One region of the Cyanobium sp. NS01 genome, then DNA from elsewhere that is predicted to be linked to it. Evidence: predicted binding sites of a transcription regulator. Region 1 holds the regulator's gene; the other holds the start of a gene.
The links. Region 1 encodes NtcA, which controls nitrogen genes in cyanobacteria. Its sites were predicted from a motif close to GTANCNNNNGNTAC; they were not measured.
Positions count from the first base shown of each region.

Region 2: cynS (cyanase) is a predicted target of NtcA. The motif match lies at 1,831-1,844, and genes of this name have one in related genera.

Region 1 is NZ_CP047940.1:2,411,673-2,415,075, forward strand. It holds gene dcd (dCTP deaminase) at 1-425, opposite strand, end outside; gene CyaNS01_RS12690 (cob(I)yrinic acid a,c-diamide adenosyltransferase) at 437-1,084, opposite strand; gene ntcA (global nitrogen regulator NtcA) at 1,349-2,014, shown strand; gene CyaNS01_RS12700 (DUF3084 domain-containing protein) at 2,071-3,309, shown strand; gene CyaNS01_RS12705 (resolvase) at 3,306-3,403, shown strand, end outside.
Region 2 is NZ_CP047940.1:2,684,513-2,687,915, forward strand. It holds gene CyaNS01_RS13995 (alpha-E domain-containing protein) at 1-228, shown strand, start outside; gene CyaNS01_RS14000 (transglutaminase family protein) at 213-1,106, shown strand; gene CyaNS01_RS14005 (redox protein) at 1,148-1,624, opposite strand; gene cynS (cyanase) at 1,962-2,423, shown strand; gene CyaNS01_RS14015 (formate/nitrite transporter family protein) at 2,551-3,403, opposite strand, start outside.

The DNA.
Region 1 (3,403 bases):
TGGCCCTCCCAGCTGGCCTCGGCGGGAGTGGTGTTGACGATGATGCCCAGGCGGGCGTAGGTGCTCTTGCCCAGGCAGATCACCGTGATGTTGGGCGGCACCCTGAGGTGCTCAAGAGCCACCCCGAGGCCATAGGAATGGGCGGGCAGGATGAAATACCGCCCATCCGCATCTTCGTGCAGGGATGCGGGCTCCAGGTTGGCAGGATTGAAGCGCTTGGGGTTCATCACCGTTCCGGGCACATGGCGGAAGATGAGGAATTCCTGGGGCGAGAGGCGCAGGTCGTAGCCGTAGGAGGAGCAGCCGAAGCTGAGCACCGGACTGCTGGCCTGAGCGGGGTCGAGGTGGCGGACCAGCGTGCCCTGGAAGGGCTCCAGCATGCCGCCGGACGCTTGCTGCTTGATCCAACGGTCGTTCTTGAGCATCGGAGGCCGGCCTAACAGCCGCGGCGGAGCTGGGTGACCTGGTCAGCCAGGGCCATCAGCTCAGGTGCCATGGAGGGTCCGGTCAGAATGACATCCAGGTGGGGGGGCCGCAGCTCCAGGGTGGTGAGCACCTCCTGGAGGGGCAGGTAGCCCAGCTCCACGGCGAGGCCGAGTTCATCGAGCACCATCAGGTCGACGCTGCCGTGGAGCAGCTGCTGGCGACTGAAGGCCCAGACCTCCTGCACTGCCTCCAGGATCTCGCCGCCATGGGTTGGAGCCGGTTCGGCCAGGCAGGTGGCCACGGCCGGCCGCAGCCACTGGAGGCGGCCGCAGAGCCAGGGGCTGGCGGCAAGCCCCTGCTCCACCCCACCCTTGAGCAGCTGACTCACCAGCACCCGGCTGCCGAGGCCAGCGCTGCGCAGGGCCAGGCTGAGCACCGCCGCCACACTGCCCCGGAACGGGGCGGTGTGGACCTGGAGCATGCCCTCCGGCTGGGCCAGCCGGCGCAGCGGACGCACGGTCGCCGGAAGGGCCGCCGCAGGCAGAGCCACAGGGGCCACGGGCCGATGGGCCGTGTGCACAGCGGCCTCGGCAGGCGCGGAACCCACCACCTCGAGCCGGACTCCGGAACCGGGGCTGCTCGAGAGACTGGCGGCCATGGACCCTGCAGCGACGCAGGACTGAATGTAGCGGTCGCGTGGCGTAGCGCTGGGCACAACCACCACCTGTGGTGGGTCCACCCACACGCACGCCGGTGCGCCCGGACTCACCGGCCCCCAAAAGGTGCCTGTTGCTACATGGGGGCCCCCATCGCATCTATAGGGTCCGCCCATATGCCTGACCCAGCCATGGTTGGCGCCACACGCGGGTTCAGCCGTACGGCCAACACACCCAGCAGCGGTGCACCAGGGGTGGTGGGCGGCATGGGGGCCGCCGGCCAGGGCAACCAGACCCTGCTGGAGGTGATCCGGGCCCTGGGAGGCAGCAGCGTCGAGGCGATCGAGCGCAGCAAGACGATCTTCTTCCCGGGGGATCCGGCCGAGCGGGTCTACCTGCTGCGGCGCGGAGCCGTTCGCCTCTCGCGGGTGTACGAATCCGGAGAGGAGATCACCGTGGCGCTGCTGCGGGAAAACAGCCTGTTCGGGGTGCTCTCCCTGCTCACTGGCCAGCGCTCAGACCGCTTCTACCACGCGATCGCCTTCACCCGCGTGGAGCTTCTGAGCGCACCGGCCACCTCTGTGCGCAAGGCGATCGAACAGGACGCCAGCGTGGGCCTGCTGCTGCTGCAGGGGCTCTCCTCACGGATCCTGCAGACCGAAACCATGATCGAGACCCTCACGCACCGCGACATGAGTTCGCGGCTCGTGAGCTTTCTGCTGGTGCTCTGCCGCGACTTCGGCGTGCCGGGTTCGGAGGGCATCACCATCGACCTGCGTCTCTCCCACCAGGCCATCGCCGAGGCCATTGGCTCCACCCGGGTGACGATCACCCGCCTGCTGGGAGACCTGCGCAACGAAGGGCTGGTTCAGATCGACCGCAAGAAGATCACCGTGTTCGATCCGATCGCCCTGGCCAAGCGCTTCAGCTGACATCGGCCTGAAGCCCAGCGGCCAAGGCGGGATACTGGCTCCATACGAGGACACCTGTGTCGGGCTGGCTGCTGATCCTGGCGCTGCTGGTTCTCGGCGGCGTGCTCTCCACCCTGGGCGACCGCCTGGGCAGCCGGGTCGGCAAGGCCAGGCTGAGTCTGTTCAAGCTGCGGCCGCGGCGCACCGCCGTGCTGATCACGGTGCTGACAGGCAGCCTGATCAGTGCCATGTCCCTCGGGCTGATGCTGCTGGTGAGTGAGCGCCTGCGCACGGGACTGTTCGAGCTCGACCAGCTGGAGGAGCGGCTCAGTGGCACCCGCAGCCAGCTCGAGGCCAGTCGCCAGCGCCTCAGCACCAGCCAGGCGGAGGTGGCCCGGGCTCAGGCCGGCCAGCGCAAGGTGCAGCAGGAGCTGGCCCAGGCCGAGCGGCGCAGCGCCGCCCTGCGCAAGGAGTTGGCCCCCCTGCAGGCCCAGCGGGCCAGGCTGGAGCGCGACAAGGTGGCGCTCGAACAACAGAACCGGAGCCTGGAGGGTCAACGCGCTCGCCTCAGCGAGGTGGTGCGGGGCAGGGACGCTGAAATCCAGCGCACCGAGGCTGAACTGGCCGCAGTGCGGGAACGGATCGCAGCAGGGGCCCAGGAGCTGCGTGAGCTCGAAAACAACCTGATCGCCCTGCGGCGCGGCGACGTGGTGATCACCACCGGCCAGTCCCTGGCCAGCGCCAAGGTGAAGCTGGAGAACCCCGGCCAGGCCCAGGAGGTGATCACGGCGTTGCTGCAGCAGGCCAACCTCAACGCCTTCCGGCGCGTGCTGCCGGGGGAGGCGGTCGATCGGCAGATCCTGCTGGTGCCCAGCAACGACATCAGCCGTCTGGAGGGGCTGCTGGCTCGACCCGGCACCTGGGTGGTGAGCATCCTCTCGGCCGCCAACGTGCTGCGCGGCGAGAGACAGGTGCTGGCCTTCCCCGACCTGCGTCCGAATCGGCGGGTGGTGGCCGCCGGTGAGGTGATGGCCCGCACCACGATCGAGGCCGGCCTGCGCAGCCCCGATCAGCTGGCCCGCCGGCTCAACCTGCTGCTGGCGGCTGCCTATGCCCAGGCCCAGCGCCAGGGCACGATGGAGGATGGGCTGCAGTTCGATGCCGCCAGCTTCAACCAGCTCACCCAACGGCTGGCAGAGCGCCCAAGCGACGCGGTGGTGCAACTCGAGGCGGTGGCGCTGCGCGACGCCGACACCCCCGACCCGATCTCCGTGGAACTGAGGATTTCGGGCAACAGAGGGGCCGGCCGCCCGTGAGGGGGGCGTCGCTGCTGGCGGGGCTCGATCCCGGGCGCAGCAAGTGCGGGCTGGTGCTGGCCGATTCCAGGGCGTCGGTGCTGGTGCAGGCCGC
Region 2 (3,403 bases), 270 kb from region 1:
GGCCGCTCGGTGCCCGGGGCTCCAGATGAACTGGAATGCCTCAGCGGACTCACCCTGGCCCGCTGGAGCTACACCCGCATCGACGACCTGTTCGCGGTAGGCCTCCATGAGGCCATCGACGCCCTGCAGAGCGACCTCAACCGCCTGCACAACCTGATCGAGGGGCGCTACTTCGTGGCCACCAGCCTTGAGTCCCAGAGCGTGGATCCGGCATGCGTGCGCGCCTGAAGCACACGTTCAGCTACCGGTACAGCGCGCCTGTTCTGCTCGGAGCCCATCGCTTCTGCCTCAAACCCCGGGGCCATGGATTTCAGACGTTGGTGGACTTCCAACTCACGATCGATCCTGAGCCCAACTCCCTGTTCCCTCTGATCGCCGCCAGTGGCGATGAGATTCTGCGGGCCCGCTTCGGCGGCTCCTGTGACAGCTTCCGCGTCGAGGCCAGCAGCACGGTGGTCTCCCACACCCCACCGGATCTGCAGACCTGCCTGGAGGCCAACGAGCCGCTGTTGCCCTACCCCGTAGGCCACCTCAACGGCGACCTGCAGGGCTCCCTCGGCGGCTGGCTGCCCAATGGCCAGCACGACCCCGCCGCCGTGGACATGGCCCAGGAGGCCCTGATGGGCAGCGACCAGCGGGCCCTGATGTTTCTCGATCAGCTGGTGGAGATGATCCAGGACCGGGTGAAGTACACCCAGCGCCACGTGGGTCCCGCCTGGCCTGCCGGCCGCACCCTCAAGGAACGGGTGGGCTCCTGCCGTGACCTGGCCATGCTGATGGTTGAGGCCTGCCGCTGCGTGGGCCTGCCGGCCCGGTTCGTCAGCGGCTACCACCTGGTGGATCCCGCTCCCGAGCAGTACGACCTGCACGCCTGGACGGAGGTCTACCTGCCGGGAGCCGGCTGGCGCGGCTACGACCCCAGCGGCAAGGGTCCGGTCGACGATCGCTACATCACCCTGGCCACGTCCTCGAAGCCGGAACTCACCGCCGCCATCACCGGCTGCTTTTCAGGCCCAGCTGGGGTGAGCAGCAGCTTTGACTGGCTGATCGAAGCGGAGATTCTCGATCCCGTCGCCCCCCTGGAGGCCAGCCTGCCCCTGGGCTGATCGCGGCGGGGCTGGGTGGTCATCTTTTCAGCCAACACGGCTTACCAGTGCAGACCGTGCAGCTTGGGCAGCGGCGCGGTTTTGAAGGTGGTGGCGAACAGCCTTGGAATCCTCCGGCTGTTGTAGACGCGGAATTCCTGCACCAGGCTGACACCCGGTTCGCGCACAGCCTGGTTGAGCACCACCGAGCCGTCAGGATCGGAAACGGAACGATGGAAGGTTCCCGGCGGAATCCTGAGGATGTCGCCGCCCGTATCGAGCCGCACGATGTGGAAGGGGTAGTTCCAGCCGAAGTTCACCAGATAGAAGGTGCGGCCGCCGTGCAGGGCGAGCAGATTGTCCTCCTGGTGGGGATGCAGGTAGAACTGCCAGGCTCCCGTGGCCGGATCGTCCGGAGGGGAGGTGGCGGGCCCCGAGTGGATCACCAGATCCCGGGCATTGGACGCGGCCACAGTGATGTCGAAGAAGCGCACTGCGGGGGTGTCGCGGAACTTCTCGTAGGGGATGAGCTCGAACATCGGCGCCGGTCTCGGCGTTGTGGCAGTCATGGCAGTCGGTGTTGGGCGCGCACCGGTTGGGCGTGGTCCAGTGAACCCAACACCGTACCCCAGCAAGTGTGGCCGCCACTACCAAACGGCCGACCGCCTGGGCAGTTTCTGCACTGGGCCGCGGGGGAGTGGCACGGGCCAGAAGGTGGCCGGCGCAGCAGGTTCAGTGCCTGGTCGTATCGACCAACACACGGGAATCACAGCCGTGACGACATCATGAAGGGGCTCCATCTTGCAGCACATCAAGCGGCAGAGGGCCCACAGATCAGCTGCTTGGCTGCCACATCAGATCTCAACTTTTATGACCATGTCATCAACACCTGGCTCCAGCGGATCGCCCTTGACGGCCGCACTTCTGAAGGCCAAGAAAGCCAAAGGACTCAGCTTCTCCGAGCTGGGTGAGGCCCTTGGTCGCGATGAAGTGTGGGTCGCCTCATTGTTCTATGGCCAGGCCTGCGCCTCCAGCGACGAAGCCACAGCCCTGGCCGGTTTACTTGCCCTGGATGGCGACACCGAAGCCGCCCTGCAGACCTACCCCACCAAGGGCAGCCTGGATCCGGTGATCCCCACCGATCCCCTGATCTACCGCTTCTACGAGATCATGCAGGTGTATGGCATGCCACTGAAGGATGTGATTCAAGAGAAGTTCGGCGATGGCATCATGAGCGCCATCGACTTCACCTTGCATGTCGACAAAGAAGCCAACCCCACGGGAGACAGGGTGAAGATCACCATGTGCGGCAAGTTCCTGCCCTACAAGAAGTGGTGAACCACTCCTTGAACGCATAAAAAAAGACCGGGCAGCGTTGCTGCCCGGCACTTGTGACTGATAAGAAGAAGGCTGCGCCGATTCTCAAGATAGACGTTCAGCTGCGGTGGAATCCCATAGGCTGAACTTAGCGCGCTCCCAGCTCGGCGGCGAGTTCCCTTTCGAGCTTTTCATCATGCCTGGTGGGCAACACATTGCTGATCGGAGAGCGATGGGTGCTGTAGAAGAGCATGCCGATAAACACCATGCCACCAACAATGTTGCCAAGTGTCACCGGCAGATAGTTCCAGAAAGCGATCTGAAGGAAACTCACGCCTGAACCCAGCAAGGGGCCGGTGGTGTGCAGGAACATGTTCACCACGATATGCTCCATCCCCAGCGCCTGGAAGGCGGTGATGGGCAGCCAGCAGGCCAGGATCTTGCCAGGAACGCTCTTGCTGACTAGGGCCAGGGTGACTCCCAGGCAGACCAGCCAATTGGCAATCAGACCGCGCAGGAAGGCAAGAAAGAATCCAAGGGCTCCGAGGTTCTGATACTTGGCAATCACATTGGCTTTGTTGAGGCCGATGATCTTATTGGCCACGGCCACCCAGTCACCGGCCCCGGTGGCCAGATCTGCGGTTCCTCCACTGGTGAGGCTCATGGCAAAGAGGATGCCGACCAGGCCCGTGCCGAGGAAATTGCCGATCCACACCCACATCCAGTTGTGGAAGGTTTTCTTCCAGGTTGTCTTGCCGGCCCAGACCGCCATCGGCAGAAGGGCAAAATTACCGGTGACCAGTTCCATGCCAAACAGCACGATACTGGCGAAGCCAAAGGGGAAGATGAATGATCCAATCCAGGGAATGCCCGTCTGCACCATGATGGTGAGGGCCAGACACAACGCCAGACCAAGCACGGATCCGGAGTAGAAGCCTCGCAGCAGAAGGTTCTTGACGCTGACGCTGGACTTCTTGCCTCCAGCGGCAATCATCCCATCG